DNA from 3 places in the Rhizobium sp. AAP116 genome. Region 3 is predicted to be linked to each of the others. Evidence: predicted binding sites of a transcription regulator. Region 3 holds the regulator's gene; each other region holds the start of a gene.
The links. Region 3 encodes PhoB, which activates phosphate uptake and scavenging genes when phosphate is short. Its sites were predicted from a motif close to TGTCATNNANCTGTCAT; they were not measured.
Positions count from the first base shown of each region.

Region 1: IP85_RS05795 (alpha-D-ribose 1-methylphosphonate 5-triphosphate diphosphatase) is a predicted target of PhoB. The motif match lies at 2,333-2,349, and genes of this name have one in related genera.
Region 2: phnF (phosphonate metabolism transcriptional regulator PhnF) is a predicted target of PhoB. The motif match lies at 1,223-1,239, and genes of this name have one in related genera.

Region 1 covers NZ_LJIB01000007.1:86,365-93,102, forward strand. The annotation lists gene phnE (phosphonate ABC transporter, permease protein PhnE) at 1-597, opposite strand, end outside; gene IP85_RS05785 (ATP-binding cassette domain-containing protein) at 590-1,336, opposite strand; gene IP85_RS05790 (PhnD/SsuA/transferrin family substrate-binding protein) at 1,415-2,272, opposite strand; gene IP85_RS05795 (alpha-D-ribose 1-methylphosphonate 5-triphosphate diphosphatase) at 2,392-3,558, shown strand; gene phnF (phosphonate metabolism transcriptional regulator PhnF) at 3,572-4,345, shown strand; gene IP85_RS05805 (HAMP domain-containing sensor histidine kinase) at 5,145-6,500, opposite strand; gene IP85_RS05810 (response regulator transcription factor) at 6,490-6,738, opposite strand, start outside.
Region 2 covers NZ_LJIB01000043.1:201,444-208,181, forward strand. The annotation lists gene phnG (phosphonate C-P lyase system protein PhnG) at 1-433, opposite strand, end outside; gene phnF (phosphonate metabolism transcriptional regulator PhnF) at 430-1,176, opposite strand; tRNA gene IP85_RS21090 (tRNA-Ile) at 1,872-1,947, opposite strand; gene IP85_RS21095 (SIMPL domain-containing protein) at 2,140-2,883, shown strand; gene IP85_RS21100 (AGE family epimerase/isomerase) at 2,958-4,214, opposite strand; gene metH (methionine synthase) at 4,372-6,738, shown strand, end outside.
Region 3 covers NZ_LJIB01000008.1:107,061-113,798, forward strand. The annotation lists gene IP85_RS07595 (Hsp33 family molecular chaperone) at 1-702, opposite strand, end outside; gene argF (ornithine carbamoyltransferase) at 822-1,739, opposite strand; gene IP85_RS07605 (aspartate aminotransferase family protein) at 1,754-2,956, opposite strand; gene IP85_RS07610 (GcrA family cell cycle regulator) at 3,394-3,939, shown strand; gene phoB (phosphate regulon transcriptional regulator PhoB) at 4,067-4,750, opposite strand; gene phoU (phosphate signaling complex protein PhoU) at 4,776-5,489, opposite strand; gene pstB (phosphate ABC transporter ATP-binding protein PstB) at 5,536-6,336, opposite strand; gene pstA (phosphate ABC transporter permease PstA) at 6,358-6,738, opposite strand, start outside.

The DNA of each region.
Region 1 (6,738 bases), on a different contig from region 3:
CGAAGTGTTGATCAAGGACGGCATGACATCGGGGATGACCGCGCCGGAGAGGACGGAAAAGCGGCCGGCGCCGGCGGAAAATAGCGCTTCCTGCGGCTCCTTGTCGGCATCCTCGATCGCTTCGGCGAAGAAGCGGCCGCAAAAGCCAATCGTGTCGATGATGATGGTCATGGTGCCGGCGACTGCGCCAAGGCCGATGGAGGCGACGAAAAGGAGCGCCCAGACCATGTCAGGCACCGTGCGGAACAGCGAGATCATCACTTTGAAGACATGCCGGAAGGGTCCGATCGGCGACAGCGTGCGCGAGGCAAGCCAAGCGATCGGCAGGCTCAGTAGCACACCGATGACGGTGCCGACGAAGGCGATCTGCAAGGTCTCGATCGTACGCCAGGTGACGCGCATCAGGAAACCGGGTTCCAGGCTCGGCGGCAGCATGCGCTCGATCAGGTTTGCCATTCTCGGAGCGCCGTTGATCAACTGGTTCGGTGTCGGCGCGACCTGCGTGGCCGAGACGATCAAGAGCGCACCAAGAGCGACCAGAACGGCAAAGGCAAAGGGCGAGGCACGGAAGAAACGGGCAGGCACAGCATCACGCATGGAAGACACCATCCAGGCGTTCGCGGTCTACATCGGCAACCGGGAGATCGAAATGTATGCGGCCGGCCTTCAGCGCGACGATGCGGTCGGCGAAGCTCAGCGCATGATCCATGTCGTGGGTCGTATAGACCAGCGTGATGCCCTTTTCGCGGACGAGGTCGGAGAACAGCGCCATCATGTCGCGGCCCGCCGTCGGATCGAGGCTGGCAGCCGGCTCGTCGGCGATCATCAGCCTGGGCTTGCGCACCAGCGCGCGGGCGATGGCGACGCGCTGCGCCTGACCGCCCGAAAGTTGGTCGGCGCGTGCCGTCGCCTTGTGCGAGAGCTTCACCTGGTCGAGCGCATCCATCGCCTCTTCGCGACTTTCTCGCTCGGCAATCGCCTGATGCCAGGCGCGCCAGGTGCCGGGCAGCCCGAGTTTGCCGTGGACGACATTGGTCAGCACCGACTGCCGACGGACGAGGCCATGATTCTGGAAGACGAAGCCGATCTGCTGGCGCATGCGCTTGAGTTGCGACCCGTTCGGCGCGCGGCAAAAGGATTCGCCAAGCGTCGAGATCTCACCATCGCAGAATGGCGTGTGGCCGATCAGGCATTTGAGCAGCGTCGACTTGCCCACTCCGTTGGCGCCGACCAGCGCCACGCGCTCGCCGCCCCGGATGCGGATATCGACGCCGGAAAACACCGGCTTCCCGTTGGCATAACCCTTCTTCAGGCCCTGTGTGCTGATAACGTCCATGGCGGTCTTCTTTCTGCGGATATGGCGAGGGGTCGGCGCTGATGGCGCCGACCCGTTCGCTGGCTCGGGGAAATCCGTTCAGTTGACGAAGTCGTTGAAGGTGTCGACGCCGATCGTGCGATACATCGAGCGGACGTAATCGTAGTCGCTGTCCTTCACGTCGGTCAGGAAGAAGCCACCCTTGAACTTCTGATTGTCTTCGCCCTGGAGAACAGCAGCCATGATGTCGGTGCCCTTTTCGGTGAAGGCCGTGCGGATCTTTGCGACGGTCTCCTCGGCCAGGTCTTTGCGGGCAACGAGAATGTCGTTCGGCAGATCACGGCCGCGGGCGACCACGGCAAAGGCGACATCCGGGAAGGCTTCGCGGACGGAGGCAAGATGTCCGAAGTTAAGGCCGATAGCGGCGATGTCGCCACGGATCAGCGCTTCTGCGGCAACGTTGCGGGCGAGGATGACGGGTTCGTAGTCCTCATTGTATTTGAGGCCGTAGTCGGTGAGCGTCTGGGCCGGCCCAAGATGCTGAGAGGTCGAGCCGACCGAGCCGAAGGACACCTTCGTGCCCTTGAGATCATCGACCGTACGGATCGGACCATTGGCGAGGACGGCGATCTGGGCGAAGTAGTCCGGACGCTGCCAGGCGACGACGATCTGCGGCTGTGCAAGCTCCTTCATGACGACATATTCGGCAGGGCCTGTGAGGACGAGGTCAACCTGACCGGAATTCATTGCCTCGACCGCTGCGGTGCGCGAGCTTACCGGGAAGAGCTCGACTTCGAGGCCGGTCGCCTGTTCGAGGGCCTTTTCAAAGCCGCCGAATTCCTGCTGCAGGGCTTCCAGGCCCTCAATATCGGTGACGGCGAACTTGACGCTTTCGGCTGCGGCTGGCGCCAGCGAGACGAGAGAGATTGCACAGGCTGCGAGAAGGGAACGGATCATGATATCTTCCTTTGCTGTATAGACAGGAGCATCTTCTGCGACTATCCCTAGCGGCAAGACGTGACGGGCACGTGACAGTCTGACGGCCCGATGGCGAAAAACGGAACAGAGAGAGACGGATGAACTGGACCATTCGCAACGGCACCGTGCTGGGCCCTGACAGGCTCGAACACACCGACCTCTTCATCGAAGGCGGCAAGCTGGTGGGCAGCCAAAATGGCGGCCGCAAGATCGATGCCGGGGGCTTGCTTGTCCTGCCGGGCATTGTCGACATCCATGGCGACGGCTTCGAGCGTCAGATCATGCCGCGGCCGGGTGTGCGCTTCGACGTCGGTCTCGCCCTGCGCGACACCGACCGGCAATTGGTGGCCAACGGCATCACCACCGCCTTTCACGGCGTGACGGTGTCCTGGGAGCCCGGCCTTCGTTCGCTGCAGGCAGCCGGCGACTTCGTCACCGCACTTGCCGCCGCCCGCCCGCATCTGGTCTGCGACACGCGCCTGCACCTGCGCTGGGAAACCTTCGCACTCGATGCGCTGCCGCAGGTGATCGATTGGCTGTCGCTAGAGCCAAAGCCTGTCGTGGCTTTCAACGACCACACGACGGGTTCGGTGCTGAAGGGGACGATTGCTCGCAAGATCGGCCAGATGGCGGAGCGTTCCGGCTTGTCGCGCGACGACTACATGGCGCTGCTGGACAGCGTCTGGGAACGCCGCAGTGACGTGGTCGGCGCCATCGAACAACTGGCGGCAGCGGCACGCGACAACGGCAATGTCCTGCTCGCGCATGACGAGGCCTCACCAAAAGAGCGCCGGCATTTCCGGGCTCTGGGGGCTGTGTCCTCAGAGTTTCCGCTGACGCTGGAAACGGCTGCCGAAGCCCGCGCCGCCGGCGAGCACGTCATCCTCGGCGCGCCAAACGTGGTGCGCGGCGGTAGCCACAACGGAGCGCTTGATGCAACGACGGCAATCCGCGACGGGCTTTGCACCGTGCTTGCCTCCGACTACCACTATCCGTCACCACTGCATGCCGCGTTCAGGCTGGCATCCCCTGATGATGCTGACTTCGCCAAGGTCTGGCATCTCGTGTCTGCCAACGCCGCAGCCGCTGCTGGGCTTGAGGATCGGGGGCGCCTCGAGGAGGGAAAACGCGCCGACGTCATCCTCGTCGATGCGAAGGACATGCGCCACCCGAAGGTGGTGGCGACCTTCGTCGGCGGTCGGCTGGTCTGCTCGGCACATACACTGATAGAGACCGAATCCACGATTGCCTCAGCCGCCCCCTGAACCGGAAATCATCATGCTCGACACGCCCGAAATCCCTCTCGCCACCTTTGAGGGCCTGGTCTTTGGACCACGCAGCGACATGCCGATATGGCAGCAGATCCGCGACCATATCCTTGGCCTGATCGAAGGCGGAGCCTTGAGGCCAGGCAGCCAATTGCCCGGCGAAACGCATTTGGCGGCAAGCCTCGGCGTCACCCGCATCACGCTGCGCCAGGCGCTCCAGCAGTTGCAAGCCGAAGGACATCTGACGGCGCGCAAGGGTGTGGGCATCTTTGTGCGCAGCCCGCCAGCAATCTTCTCTGTCCGCGATGGGCATCCATTCCGTGAGAACATCGAGACCCACAGCGCCCCCATCACCACCGACACACGCTTTGTACGGCGCGAACTGGCGACTGCCGAACTCGCGGCGCGGTTGCGCATTGCCGAGGGAGCGGGCATCATCCACCTACGGCGTCTGCGACTGCTTGGCGACCAGCCAGTCTACGTGAACGACAAGCACTTTCCCGCCGACCGGTTTCCCGATTTCGAGGCACTCTATACTGAACGCCAATCGGTGACGGATGTCTTCCGCGCCAGTGGCATCGCCGCCTTCCGAAGGGTCGAGACCCGGATTAGCGGCGGCTTCTCGTCGGCGGACGAGGCCGAGAACCTGCGACTGACGCCGGGAACGCCGGTGTTTCACCTGAACGCCCGCAACGAGGACGACAAGGGCCGCACGATTGAGTGGACATCTGGCTGCTGGCCGCTGATGTCCGTTGAATTCGTTTTTGGAGCCCCGACGAAGTAGCGCCAGGCGTTTGGTGACGTTTGCGGCTCCCAGAGCGGTGGGCAAAGACACACGGCTTTTAGACAGTCACGCGAATTTCGCTGATGTCGGGAAGAACCCGCAAACCGACCACTTGACGTTCGGGGATTGATGTCCGCGTTTCGGCCGAACTTAGGCAACTTTATCTGATGCGCAAAAATGTCGCCTTAACCCTAGCGGTACTCCAGCAACGGACATTCTTCTTTCGGCCCCGTGAATACTGCGCTAGCGGGTCCCCAGCCAATCTTGGGAGGCCCGCTGCGCACGACGGATGGCCTGAAGAACAGCAGCCGGAATTGCTCAAGTTGTTGAGAAGGCGTCGCTTTTTTCTGTGAGAAATAGTCGCTGATTTTCAGCGAAAAACCGGCCTAAAATGGCCTGCCTGGAGAACCTGAATTTTCACATGATTTCAAAGACTTAGAAATTTCGCCTTTGATTTTCCTATGTTTTCCTGCCGTAAGCGACCGTGGATGCCATCTTTGTGCCCTGGCTTTGGGCCGACGTCAACATGGCGGAGGAGCGGCAATTATTTCCGCTCGGGAGCGCCAAGCCGGAGGCCAGGTGAGTACTTACGCGGGGGAGCTAAGCGTCTTCATTACGGTCGTTCGCCAGGTTAATTCACGGCTTCTAAAGCCGCAGCTCTACGCGGCACGTCAGCGGCGTTTTTTGCGGAGGCGCTAAAACAAATAGGGACGGAAGCGGTGATTTAGTCCGCAGGCGGGTTCACAAGCTGATGTGACTGTCTCCTTTGGCTCGCTGGTTTCGCAGGCCCGCATTTGGGTTATTGTTCTGGCGGCGGGAGTGAGAGTTCACACTCGAATCCCGTGACTCCCTCAGGCAGAACCACAGTCCTCAAGCTCATCGAGCCGCTCATCTGAGCCACCAGTTTTTCGACGATCGCAAGACCGAGACCGGCTCCAGGCTTACTCGTATGGCCGCGCCTGAAGCGCGCTCGGTAAACATTAAGGTCTGGATCGAGTGGAACGGAAACGGCATTGGTCACCGTGATGCGCCCATCCGCGGAGATGGCGATCGTGACGGGCTGTTCGGCATCGCCGTAACGAGCTGCGTTTTCCAGAAGGTTGTTGAAGGCAATGGCGAAGGCGTCTGGGTCGATTGCTCGTACGAGGCCCAGCAACCCGGGTTCCGGCCGCAACTCGATCATCGCGGTTGGATGCTGCGAGCGCTGGAAGGTCTCGACAAGCAGCTTTACGAGGGCGAGCAAATCAACCGGAGTACTAGATAATCCGACGCCTGCCTCCGCGCGGGAGAGCTGCAGTAGTTTCTCCAGCATCAGCGACAGGCGGCGGAGCGCTTCCAGCACGCGATGCGACCGCGACCGGTCATCCGGCTCGTTTAGTTGATCTGCCAGCAGCTCCATCTGGGCGAGTGCACCGGCGAGTGGCGTTCGAAGTTCATGGGCGCTGTTGGCGGCAAGCTCCCGTTCGGCTTGTAGCGCGAGCTTTAGGCGTCCGAGAAGCGTGTTGACCGAGCCCGGTATCGTCGCGATTTCTGTCGGAAGCCCAAACAAAGCGATGGGTTCGAGGTTGTTGCCATCGCGTCTACTGATCGCGTCCCGCAGTTCATTGACCGGCCTTGTCGCCCGCACGACGACCCAGCGGATTGCGAACATGCCGAGCGGAAGCAGAAGGAGGATCGGCAGCAACAGCGTCAAGGCGCTTTCAAGCGTCGCCTCGCGTCGATGCGCGAGCGAGTCCGCCACCTGGACGAAGAGCGTATCGCTGACCGCCGCGATGGTGAAGATCCGTCTGTCATCGCCGCTCCAGAAGCCGGGCAAGAGCGGTGCGGCATAAGGTTCAGCTCCGACATTGTGCGAATGGAGAAGCACCCTTCCGGAGGCATCGCGCACCTGATAGGTCAGGTATTCGTCTGTTGCGCCAGGATTGAGCGCCGCCACCTGGTCCGGCCCTTTGCCGATGTCGCGACGGAAAAAATCGTCGATGACGAGAGGGGCGAGGCGTTCCGTGGTCTCCTGCAGCGCGCTGTCAAACACTTCATCGAATTCAGCACGCATGACGTGAATGGAGAATCCGACCGCGATCGTCCAGAATAGCACGAGCAGGACCGACAGAGAAAGGACAAGGCGTCCGGAAAGGCTTCGGGTCTCAACTCGCATCGGCGGAAATCCTGTAGCCGACACCGCGCACGGTCTCGATTGCATCCTTGCCCAGCTTTCGGCGCAAGCGGCTGACATAGACTTCAACCGTGTTGCTCTCGACCTCCGCCCCAAAGGCGTAAAGCGCTTCCTCGATCTGCGCCTTCGACACGATGGCGCGTTTGCGGGCGATCAGCCTGTCGAGCACGGCCCATTCGCGGGAGGAGAGAAGGATTTCCGCACCGTCCCCAGCCGCAAT
Region 2 (6,738 bases), on a different contig from region 3:
GGGTCGCCTCGACCGCGCGAAGGCGCTCTGTGTCTGCGCCCATGATCTTCAGGGCCTCATCTTCCACGAAGTCAGTGATGCGCGCGGCGAGGGTTTCGATCGATCCGGCGGCGTCCACGATCGCCATTGCCATGGCCCGCTCGAGGTCGCGGCCAACAATCATGCCATAGCCTTCAGTGCCGTTGGACTGAAGCCGGATATGCGCCTCCGCCACCAACACCTCGCCGAGATGAAAGTCTGTGCCCTTTACCGTGTCGCGCATCGGCAGCATCGCGAGCCCTGTGCGGCTCTGAATGACGTCGATCGCGCCGAGCGGTGCAAGAAGCTCTTCCGCGAAGGCCTTCAGCGCGGCTGTATTGGCGCGCGCAAGGGTTTCGAGCCGGCGGGCGTGGGCGTCGCCCGGCGCACCGGCATGCTGGAACTGTGTTGTCATGGGGCCTTGCCCTCCTCGCCCACGAAGGGGTCGTCGAGACTGTCAAAAGAAAACTGGACGCGGTCGCCTGCCCAGACCGCCTCGGAATAACCAAGCGCGGTGCCCTTGGCATCGACGTCGATCTTTGTGACGACCATGACCGGATGATCTGGGTGTTGCCGCAGCAGTCTGGATTCCTCCGGCTCGGCGCGGCGGGTGAAGATGGTGGTGCTCTTGCGGAAATAATCGGTGACCCCGTGGTCACGATAGATTTCGGTCACGGAAACGCCGGCCTCACGGCGCACGCCTAGGTCCGGAAAGAGCGCTACCGGATGAAAGGCGATGCCGAGATTGATCGGCATGTCGTCGGCCAGACCCCGCCTCATGATCCGATGGACCTCGGCCCCGCGAGCGATCCTTAGCGCCTCCGCTACACGGTCGGGCGCCGGCACGATAGTTGAGGAGAGGTGCTCGGCGGAGGGTTTGTAACCCTGTCCGGTCAGGTTCTCGCGGAAACGCGTCCTGCGCCCGATCTGGTAGTTGATCAGCCGGGTCGCCTCGACGAAGGTGCCGCGCCCCTGTTCAACCCTGAGCTTGCCCTCGACCGCAAGCGCCGATACTGCACGCCGGACAGAGTGGCGGCCAACGCCGAAGACCTCGCACAGCTCGGGCTCCGTCGGCAGCCGCGTGCCGGGAGCAAGTTTGCCTGAGGCGATGTCACTGGCCAGATGGTCTTTGACGATTTGCCAAGTGTCTCTTTGCATACGCTATCCATGATTCATTCGAATGAATCATGGATAGCGTATGCGTATGACGCGGCGATGACGCGGCCTTGATCCTCAGGACAGGAAAATGGGTTTGGGTTAGCGAGGTACGATCAGTACAGCTGCATGCACGAGCGAGGAGGGCGGACTGCGAGTCTTAGCGTCTAGATGGCGATTCCACCAACAGAGAATTCTGTATAGATGCGCATCTATAATATATGTAGAACATAAATTGCTTTATTTATAAGAAATCCGCTGGTGATTCTGGTGTAAAATTTCGTTTTTTATAATGTTTAAATATAGAATGTAATTATCTGCAGTCTAATTTATGCAAAATACGGAACGGTTAGTGGCAATTCCCCGTTTTAATGGGGTTCTGCAGTAGAATTCACGCAGCCATTTCCAGTTTATGTGCGGGTGTGATGCCGCCGATGCTCATATTGTGGCGTTCGTTGCTGTAGGTCCATAGCCATTGTACGGCGAATTCCTATGTTTCTCGTGCGTCACGGGTCTGTAGAGAAAGCTTGAGCGTCGATGCCTTTTTCTGTGGATGTACCTGCTTCGGTAGCGGCCAACGCAGATAGAAAACACCGCATCGCGACTTCACGAGATAGGACGGATTGAACAAACCAATGTTCCCCTTGGATGCCACCCCCAAGAAAATCCAATATTTAAGGCATTGATTTTAAACGAAATGGTGGGCCCGGAGGGACTCGAACCCCCAACCAAGCGGTTATGAGCCGCCGGCTCTAACCATTGAGCTACAGGCCCAGCCCGGCGTGATGCCGTCGGGCGGGTTATGGTCACCCCGCACCGGTCACGGGCTCTAACGCAATTTCAGGTATGCGACAAGCCTCTGCCGCATTGGCTTCACAATCACGCGTCATCACAGATGTCGGAAGGGCATCTGTGCCGGGTGAGACGAAGAGGTCCGCCGGCACTGCGGGACAAAGGACATATTCCATGCTGAAAATTACACGCGCGCTCGTCATGGCCACGGCTCTGTCGGGTTCGGTTCTCTCGAGCGGCTTTGTTGCCCAAGCCGTGGCTGCCGAGGGCGAGCGTCGCGAGGCGACGATCATGGTCTCGGGTGAGGGTGAGGCTGCGATCGCGCCCGATATGGCCGTCATTTCGCTCTCCGTCGTTCGCGACGCAGAGACTGCTGGCGAGGCGCTCTCGGCCAACAGTGCTGCCATGAGCGAGGTGCTGGCAGATCTCAAGGCGCAAGGGATTGCCGAGAAGGACCTGCAGACCACGGATTTCTCGATCCAGCCTAAATACAAGCAGGAAACCAGAACCGATGGCACCTACGAGGCGCCCGTGATCGTCGGCTATACCGTCAGCAACGGTTTGACCGTTCGGGTGCGTGACCTTGCCAAGCTCGGTGAGATCATCGATCGGTCGGTAAAGCTCGGCGTCAACCAGGGTGGCGGCATCACCTTCACCAATGATGATCCGGAGACGGCGATCGAGGTGGCGCGCAAGCAGGCGGTCGAGAAGGCCGCCGCCAAGGCGAAGACGCTGACGGAGGCCGCCGGCGTCAAACTCGGCCGTGTCGTTGAGATCTCGGAGAATTTCGCCCGACCGATGCCGCAGATGTATGCCGCAGCGCCGATGGCGAAGATGGCGGACGAGTCAGTGCCGATCGCATCCGGCGAAAACCTTTATACGGTGACCGTCAACGTCACCTATGCGATCGAGCAGTAAGCGCCAACGCTGTTGCGAGAAATGAAAGAGGGCCGGTCTTCCGGCCCTTTTGTCTTTGCTGCATTCGCCGACGGTCAGACGTCGAGCGGGTGTTCCGAAATCATCTTGGTCAGGCTGCCTTCTGCCGGGAAAAGCGGGATCAGGCAGGCCTGCAGGGCGTGGTAGATGTCGCCCTTGCCGGGGAAGAGGCTGTTGCACGGCTTGCCGTCCTCGGTCAGTTCCTCGTGCCAACCGCCGAACTCGCGGTCGAGGCTGTTGCCGGCGATGTAGTTCCAGATCTTTCGGTAGCTCTCCTCGTGGAAGTCGCTTTCCTGATGCTGGTTGAGGAAGTGCGCAGCCGCTGCCCCTTCGCAGAGCGGCCACCAGAGCTTTGCGCGCTTGTCGGGGGCATTTTCCCAGTCGAGCGTATAGAAAAAGCCGCCCTTGTCCTTGTCCCAGCCGAGCGCCATGGACTGGAAGAACAGGCCGCGTGCCGCCTCCGGCATCCAGGCCTGTCGCTTGCCGCCGAGTACCCAGAGCTGCAGGATGAGGCGGGCCCATTCCAGCCAGTGGCCGGGCGTGGTGCCGGCCGGGCGGAACATTTCGTTCGGATGATAGTAGTTGCGGTCGACCACCCAGTTTTTATCGAAATGCTCAGCGACGCGGAAGGCTTCTTCGCGGGCGCGGCGGTTAATGATCAGGTCGGCTATGCGCTCGGCCTTTTCGAGGTAATGCCGCTCGCCGGTCGCCTCAAAGGCAGCCATCAGGCTTTCGGTCAGATGCATGTTGGAGTTCTGGCCGCGATAGCCGGGCACAGGTTGCCAATCGGCGGAAAATTCTTCCGCGATCGCGCCGTGCTCGTCTTCCCAGAATTTCTCGTCGATCACCTGGGTGATGTCCGCCAGCATGGTGTCGGCCAACGGATGGCCTGCGCATTTGGCCGAGGTGGCCGCGAGCAGGACGAAGGCGTGGCCGTAGCCCTGCTTCGTGTCGTCGGCAGCGCCTGTGTCATCAGCCTGCCAGAAGTAACCACCATTCTTTTCATCGCGGTGGCGTTCCCAGAGATAGCGCATGCCGTGGTCGACGATGTCGGCCGAACCCGGGCGACCAAGCAGATGGCCAATCGCGTAGCAATGCACCATGCGGGCGCTGGCATGGATACCACGCGCCGGATTGTCGGTTGAGAGAGGCTTGCCGTCACGCGACAGGTCGTAGAAGCCGCCCTTCGGGTTGAGGGCCGTGCCGGAGAAGAAATCGAACAGACCGTCTGCCTGTGCCAGCAGCCATTTGCGGTGGTAGGGGCGGGCGCTCCAGGGGGTAGATGGCAGCTGCTGTGATTGATTTTCCGACATTTCTTCCTCCCTGGACGTATCGTTGAGCTTTCTATAGCCGATCGCCGACGCCGCTTCCACCGCCTGGCCTTTGTCGCGCACAAGTGGATCAATTGTTGACATAAAGATATCTTTATGTGATTTGGGCGTGTCGCATACGCAATAGGAGAGTTCGCAGATGCTCGATCAACTGTTCGGCCGCGAGGGCGCAAACCGTGACGGGGCGGAGATCCTGAAGGCGCTGCAAGAGGCAGCGCGCGAACGCATCCTGATCCTCGATGGCGCGATGGGTACCGAAATCCAGGGTCTTGGCCTGACGGAAGACGACTTTCGCGGCGAACGTTTCCTCGGCTGTGCCTGCCATCAGCAGGGCAATAACGACCTCCTGATCCTCACCCAGCCTGATGCCATCGAAGACATCCATTTCCGCTATGCGATGGCGGGTGCGGATATTCTTGAAACCAACACCTTTTCGTCGACGCGGATTGCCCAGGCCGATTACGAGATGGAAGGGGCGGTCTACGACCTCAACCGCCATGGTGCGGAACTCGTGCGCCGGGCGGCATGGCGCGCCGAGCGGGAGGACGGCAAGCGGCGTTTCGTGGCCGGTGCCATCGGGCCGACCAATCGTACGGCGTCGATCTCGCCCGACGTAAACAATCCCGGCTACCGTGCCGTCTCCTTCGACGATCTTCGCCTTGCCTATGGCGAGCAGATCGACGGCTTGATCGATGGTGGTGCCGATCTCATCCTGATCGAGACGATCTTCGATACGCTGAACGCCAAGGCTGCGATCTTTGCCTGCGAGGAGCGCTTCCTCGCCAAGGGCATTCGCCTGCCTGTGATGATCTCGGGCACGATCACCGATCTTTCAGGCCGGACGCTCTCCGGCCAGACGCCGACGGCCTTCTGGAATTCCGTGCGTCATGCCAAGCCCTTTGCCGTCGGCTTGAACTGCGCGCTCGGGGCTGATGCGATGCGGCCGCATCTGCAGGAATTGTCCGGTGTCGCCGACACCTTCATTTCGGCCTATCCGAATGCCGGTCTGCCGAATGAGTTTGGTCAATATGACCAGAGCCCGGAAGAGATGGCGGAGCTCGTTGCCGGTTTTGCCGAAGAGGGCATCGTCAATGTGGTCGGTGGCTGCTGCGGGTCCACGCCTGCGCATATCGCCGCCATTGCCGAGGCCGTGAAGGGCAGGGTGCCGCGTGCGCCTGCCGAGCATCGGCCCTTCATGTCGCTCTCGGGGCTCGAGCCCTTCGAGCTTACCAAGGACATTCCCTTCGTCAATGTCGGCGAGCGGACGAATGTCACCGGTTCTGCCAAGTTCCGCAAGCTGATCACGGCTGGTGATTATTCCGCAGCGCTCGTCGTCGCGCGCGACCAGGTGGAGAATGGCGCGCAGATCATCGACATCAACATGGATGAGGGCCTGATCGATTCGGAAAAGGCCATGGTCGAGTTCCTCAACCTGATCGCCGCCGAGCCTGATATCGCCCGCGTGCCCGTGATGATCGACTCGTCGAAATTCGCGATCATCGAGGCGGGGCTGAAATGCGTGCAGGGCAAGGCGGTGGTGAACTCGATCTCGCTCAAGGAGGGCGAGGAGAATTTCGTCGCTCAGGGCAAGCTCATCCGCAATTATGGCGCTGCCGTCGTCGTCATGGCTTTTGACGAGAAGGGGCAGGCCGATACCTACGAGCGCAAGGTCGAGATCTGCCGGCGGGCCTACAAGATCCTCACAGAAGAGGCGGGCTTTGCGCCTGAAGACATCATCTTCGATCCGAACGTCTTTGCTGTCGCGACCGGAATCGAGGAACACGACAATTACGGCGTCGACTTCATCGAGGCGACGCGGACGATCCGGCAGGAAATGCCGCTGGTGCATATTTCGGGCGGTGTGTCGAACCTGTCCTTCTCTTTCCGCGGCAATGAGCCGGTGCGGGAAGCGATGCATGCGGTCTTCCTCTACCACGCCATCCAGGCGGGCATGGATATGGGCATCGTCAATGCCGGTCAGCTCGCGGTCTATGAAAGCATCGACAAGGATCTGCGCGAGGCCTGTGAGGACGTCGTGCTGAACGGCCGCAAGGATGGCACCGAGCGGCTGCTCGAGATTGCCGAACGCTATCGCGGCACGGGCGAGGCCAAGGCCCGCACGCAGGATATGACGTGGCGCGAATGGCCGGTTGAAAAGCGGCTGGAGCATGCGCTTGTCAACGGCATCACCGAATTCATCGATGTTGATACGGAAGAGGCGCGCCAAAAGGCTGAGCGTCCGCTGCATGTCATCGAGGGGCCGCTGATGGCGGGCATGAATGTCGTCGGCGACCTTTTCGGGGCCGGCAAGATGTTCCTGCCGCAGGTGGTGAAATCGGCCCGCGTCATGAAGCAGGCTGTGGCGGTGCTGCTGCCCTACATGGAAGAAGAGAAGCGCCTGAATGGCGGCACTGGTGAGCGCCAGGCGGCCGGCAAGGTGCTGATGGCGACCGTCAAGGGCGATGTGCATGACATCGGCAAGAACATCGTCGGCGTCGTTCTCGCC
Region 3 (6,738 bases):
ATCCCAGGCATCGTCGCCGTGCAAATCGGCATCCCGGTCGTCGCCGTCTCCACCATGCAGATCCGGCTGGCGCATCCGCTCCGGCGCATCCGGCAGGAACTGGGCGATGAGACCACCTGCCCGCCATGTGCGACGTGGCTTGCCGTCTGCATCCCGATCGAAGAGTTCGGCGGCTCCCAGGCGTACGCGTGTCGGGATCTGTTCCGACTGGCGGAAGTAGACGCCGGCAATGTCTTCCAGCGACGTTCCGTCGAGCGGCACGATACCCTGATAAGGCTGCATGAAGGAGCCCTGATCAATGGTAAAGGCAAGCACGCCTTCGCCGAGGAGCTCCTCGGGCGAAGCACGACCGGCCGCGACTGCATCGGCCACTGCCTGCTCGTCGAAGCGGGCATAGGCGCGCACGTTTTCAGGCGAGCTGAAATCGGCAACCAGCAGATCGACCGGGCCATCGCCCTTGGTCTGGACCGTGAACTTGCCCTCGAACTTCAGCGATGTGCCGATCAACACCGTCAAGACTATGGCTTCGGCGAGAAGCCGCGCGACCGGCGCCGGATAGGCGTGACGGTCGAGAATGGAATTGATCAGCGGGCCGAGCTGGACCGCGCGGCCGCGCACGTCGAGGCCCTCCACCTGGAAGGGAACCACACGATCGTCACCGGCGAAACCGAATTCGCCGAGTTCTGCTTGTCTCATCGACATGAATGTACTCCCGGCACTTGAAGCGCCAAACGCTGGGCCCGAGCGGCCCGATCAGAAACGGCACAGATGGGATCACCCGTGCCAAAGGTCAAGTCGGGCGCCAAAGCCCCTGCCCGGCCTCAGATCGCGCCGAGGCACCAGGCAAGGATCGACTTCTGCGCATGCAGGCGGTTCTCGGCCTCGTCGAAGACCACCGACTGCGCGCCATCGATCACCTCGTCGGTGACTTCTTCGCCGCGATGGGCCGGCAGGCAGTGCAGGAAGAGGGCCTCCTCCTTCGCCTTCTTCATCAGTTCCGCATTGACCTGGAAAGGCTGGAAGACGTTATGGCCACGTGCCTTGTGCTCCTGGTTCATCGACACCCAGGTATCAGTGATCACGGCGTCAACGCCGGCGACCGCACGATCGGCATCATGGCACAGCATGATCTCGCCGCCGTTGTTGCGGGCCCAGTTGAGGATCTTGTCATCGGGCTCAGAGCCGAGCGGTACGGCCATGTTCATCCGGTAGCCGAAACGGGCCGCACCTTCGACCAGCGAATGCAGGACATTGTTGCCGTCGCCGGTCCAGGCGAGCGTCTTGCCCGTCACGGGGCCACGATGCTCCTCGATGGTCATGATGTCCGCCATGATCTGGCAGGGGTGGGTGAGATCCGTCAGGGCGTTGATGACCGGAACCGTCGCATGCTCGGCCATCTCCAGGAGACGGGTATGGTCAGTGGTACGGATCATGATCGCATCGACATAGCGCGACAAAACCTTGGCGGTGTCGCCAATGGTCTCAGCGCGACCGAGCTGCATTTCCGTGCCCGACAGGAACAAGGTCTCGCCACCGAGCTGACGCATGCCGACATCGAAGGAAACACGCGTGCGGGTGGACGGCTTCTCAAAAATCATTGCCAGCATCTTGCCGGCGAGCGGCTTGTCAGCAGTGCCGGCCTTGGTCGCCTGCTTGCGGGTCTTCGCGTCCTCAAGAATGCCGCGCAGGTCCCCGGCCGTCATGGCGGAGAGATCGAGAAAATGCTTCGGAGATGCCATGAATGGGTCCTGTCTTAGGCAGATGCTTGGACTGCGGCCTTGGCGCGGATGTGCTCCGCAGCGTGTTCGATACGGGCGAGACCGTCACGAGCTTCTTCGGCGGTCACCGTCAGCGGCGGCAGGAGACGGATAACATTGTCGCCGGCGGGAACGCCGAGCAGATGCTCGTCGCGCATTGCCAACAAGAGTTCGGTGTTCGGGATCTTGGCCTTGATGCCGAGCATCAGGCCTTCGCCGCGCACTTCCTCGATCACATCTGGGTAACGATCCTTCAGCGAGGCGAGACCCTGGCGGAAGACGAGCGCTGTGTCGCGAACATTGTCGAGGAAACCGTCGCCGAGCACGACGTCGAGAACAGCATTGCCGACCGCCATACCAAGCGGGTTGCCGCCATAGGTCGAGCCATGCGTTCCGGGTTTCATGCCGTAGGCGGCCTCTTCGGTTGCCAGGCAAGCGCCGAGCGGGAAGCCGCCGCCGATGCCCTTGGCGACCGCCATGAGGTCTGGCGTTATGCCGGCCCATTCATGGGCAAAAAGCTTGCCCGTGCGACCAACACCGCACTGCACTTCGTCGAGGATCAACAGCAGGCCGTGCTCGTCGCAGAGGTCGCGCAAGGCGCGTAGCATCTCCACCGGGATCGGACGAATACCGCCCTCGCCCTGCACAGGTTCAACCAGGATTGCAGCGGTCGCGTCTGTGATTGCCGCCTTGACGGCTTCCATGTCACCAAAAGGCACCTGGTCGAAGCCGGGCGCCTTGGGGCCGAAGCCCTCCAGATACTTCTCCTGGCCACCCGCTGCGATCGTCGCGATGGTACGGCCATGGAAGGCGCCTTCCATCGTGATGATGTGGAACTTCTCCGGGTGCCCCTTGGCGAAGTGATAGCGGCGCGCCGTCTTGATCGCGCATTCAAGCGCTTCGGCGCCGGAATTGGTAAAGAACACGCGGTCGGCAAAGGTCACATCGGTCAGGCGCTTGGCCAGCACTTCCTGCCCCGGCACCTCGTAGAGATTGGAGAGGTGCCAGACCTTGTCGGCCTGATCTTTGAGGGCGCCGACGACATGGGGATGACCATGGCCGACCGAGGTGACGGCAACGCCGGCGGCGAAATCGAGATAACGCTCACCACTTTCCGTCACGAGCCAGACGCCCTCGCCTCGCTCGAAACGCAGCGGCGCCCGATTATAGGTCTGATAGAGCGGCGTAGCTTCGGCCATGGCTTTCACGTTCCTTCTCGACGATCCGCCCAAGGGACGGCGCGGCCCTTTGCAGGCCTCGAAACAATTAAAAATGCCGCCTTGCGGCGGCGCGGGCACTATCGGCATTTCACCCTGCAATGTCAACGAATTCCATAGGAATCGCAGGAGTAGGCGCCGATTTGGCCGGCTCGCGCCAGAAGCGTGCGCGACAAGATTCCACCTGTTGCATACTTGACTCACTCGGGAAGCAAGTTGGGGAAAACCGGAAAATCGATTCCAGATGATTCCCCCGACTCTTGTCACGGAGTCAGCGTGCCACTAGGTTAAATTTCATTAATAGATTGCATGCGGCGGAAGTGCTCACCGACAGTAACGAGGCGGTTATGTTTCGAATTCGTTCGAAGCAGGGGTGACGGATTCTGCCATGACAGACGCGAGCGGCGGAGAGAAGTGGCATGACAACTGCGCAATGGAGTGACGACAGGGTCGAAAGACTGAAACGGCTGTGGGCCGAAGGCCTCAGCGCAAGCCAGATTGCGGCACAACTCGGTGGCGTGAGCCGAAATGCCGTTATCGGCAAGGTGCACCGACTGAACCTTCCGGGTCGGGCCAAGGCAGGCGGAAGCTCGACTGCGGCACGTCCGGCAAAACGTCCGGCGCAGACCCAGCGTCCGGCGGCCTTCCAGAACCGCCCCGCGGCAGCCACGACCACGCGTACCGTGACCCGTGCAGCTGGTGCGACAATGCTGAAGGAAGAGATCGAGGTCGAGGCTTACGAGGAAGTCGAAGTTCGGCGCCCGCTGAACGTTGTCGTGCCGATTTCGCGGCGCCTCGCCCTGACGGAACTGACCGAGCGCACTTGCAAGTGGCCGATCGGCGATCCGATGAAGGACGATTTCCACTTCTGCGGCTGCGAAATCGCTGACAGCGCGCCCTACTGCACCTATCACGCGAAGCTCGCCTATCAGCCGGTGAGCGAACGCCGCAAGGCAGCCCGCTGATATCAAGCGAAGCTTAGAGTATTAAACGGGTCCCTCGGGGCCCGTTTTTCGTTGCCGCCTGTCGCCCGCGAAAAAGGGCCGCAGCGGACAATCCGCGCGGCCCTTGCCCCATGGTGGGTTCGACTTGTCAGGCTTCCATCGAATAGCCGGCACCGCGAACGGTGCGGATGACATCCTGCATGTTGGAGAAGTTGAGAGCCTTGCGCAGGCGGCCGACATGCACGTCGACCGTACGTTCGTCGACATAGATGTCATGGCCCCAGACTCCGTCGAGAAGCTGCGAGCGAGAGAAGACCCGGCCAGGCGATGCCATCAGGAACTCCAGAAGGCGAAACTCGGTCGGCCCGAGACGGACCTCGCGGCTCTTGCGATGCACCCGATGCGTCTCGCGATCGAGCTCGATGTCGCCGCAGCGCAAGACGCTGGACAGGACTTCGGGCTTTGCACGCCGCAGCATGGCCTTGACGCGTGCCATCAGTTCCGGGGTCGAGAATGGCTTGACGACATAGTCGTCGGCACCTGTCGCCAGACCACGCACGCGCTCGCTTTCCTCGCCGCGCGCCGTCAGCATGATAATCGGCAGACGCTCGGTCTCGGGTCGCACACGCAACCGGCGGCACAGCTCGATGCCGGAGACGCCCGGAAGCATCCAGTCCAGGATCAGCAGATCCGGCACGCGCTCCTGAAGCCGGATCTCGGCTTCGTCACCCCGCAGAATCGTCTCGACCTCATACCCCTCGGCTTCGAGGTTATAGCGTAGGAGGACGGACAAGGCCTCCTCGTCTTCTACCACGGCAATCTTTGGCTGCATCAAAAACAAACCTCGCTGGCCAACGTCACTCGGTGATCGCGCCGACGGAAGACGTCAGATCTTCCTTCGGTCGCTCACCTTCCGGCTGGGCGCCGGTGGTCATGTAGTAGATGGTTTCCGCGATGTTGGTCGCATGGTCGCCGATGCGCTCGATATTCTTGGCGCAGAACAGCAGATGCGTGCAGCTCGTGATATTGCGCGGATCTTCCATCATGTAGGTCAGGAGTTCCCGGAACAGCGAGGTGTAGATTGCGTCGATCTCTTCGTCGCGGTCACGGATCGATTTCGCCTTCTCAGCCGAGCGGGTCGTGTAGACATCGAGCACTTCCTTGAGCTGGGCGAGTGCCAGGTCGGAGAGATGTTCGAGGCCACGCGCGAGTTTGCGCGGCACGCCGGTCGCCTGGATGGCCACAACGCGCTTGGAATTGCTCTTGCCGAGGTCGCCGACACGCTCGAGATCGGCAGCGATGCGAAGGGCACCGATGATCTCACGCAGGTCGGATGCGACCGGCTGACGCTTAGCGATCGTGACGATGGCCTTGTCGCCGATCTCACGTTCCATGGCATCCATGAGCACGTCGTCGGAGATCACCTTCTGGGCGAGGGCGGCGTCGGAGTTGACCAGAGCACGCACGCTTTCGGCGACCATCTGTTCCGCCAGACCGCCCATTTCGGAAATGCGGCGCATCAGGAACTTCAGTTCATCGTCGAAGGCAGAGTAGATGTGAGAGGAGCCCATGAGAAACGTCCTTGAATTTGAGGTGAGCCGAGGGTGACCTGGAGGCTCAGCCGAAGCGGCCCATGATGTAGTCCTGGGTGCGCTGGTCATCCGGATTCGTGAACATCTTGTCGGTGTCGTTTTCCTCGACCAGTTCGCCGAGGTGGAACATGGCGGTACGCTGCGAGACGCGGGCTGCCTGCTGCATGGAGTGCGTCACGATGACGATCGTGAAATTTTCACGCAGTTCGTGAATCAATTCCTCGACCTTGGCGGTCGCGATCGGATCGAGCGCCGAGCAGGGCTCGTCCATCAGGATGACTTCCGGGCTGACCGCGATCGCACGGGCGATGCACAGACGCTGCTGCTGGCCGCCGGACAGACCGGTGCCGGTTTCCTGCAGTCGATCCTTTACCTCGTTCCAGAGGCCGGCTTTCTGCAAAGACGTCGCGACGATTTCGTCCATGTCGGCCTTCTTGGCGGCGAGACCATGGATGCGCGGCCCATAGGCCACGTTTTCATAGATCGACTTCGGGAAGGGGTTGGGCTTCTGGAAGACCATGCCCACCTTGGCACGCAATTGCACGGGATCGACCCGGCTGTCGTAAATGTCTTCGCCATCGATCTGGATATCACCCGAGACGCGGGCGATCGACACCGTGTCGTTCATGCGGTTCAAGCAGCGCAGGAAGGTCGACTTGCCGCAACCCGATGGGCCGATGAAGGCCGTTACAGCGCGGTCCCGTATGTCGACGTTGACATCCTTCAAGGCATGTTTTTCGCCGTAATACACCTGCACGCCACGGGCGGTGATCTTGATTTTGGGCTGGTTCACGGAAGTCTCCGTCAATATGGATGCGTGATACATTCGAGGGTGTCCTTCTGGGATTTACCAACGGCGCTCGAAGCGGCGGCGCAGGACAATGGCAAGGATGTTCATGACCAGCAGGAAGAGCAGCAGAACAATGATGGCACCCGAGGACCGTTCGATAAAGGCCGGATCGGCACGCGACGCCCAGGAATAGACCTGTACCGGGAGTGCGCTGGCCGGGTCGAGGAAGCCACCTTCAAACGGCCCCGCCGGATAGTTCGCCACGTAGGCAACCATGCCGATCAGCAGCAGCGGGCCGGTTTCACCCGCGGCAGATGCGAGGCTGAGGATCGCTCCGGTCATGATGCCGGGCGCGGCCAGCGGCAGGACATGGTGGAACACCGTCTGCATCTTCGACGCTCCGACGCCCAAAGCGGCATCGCGAATGGATGGCGGTAC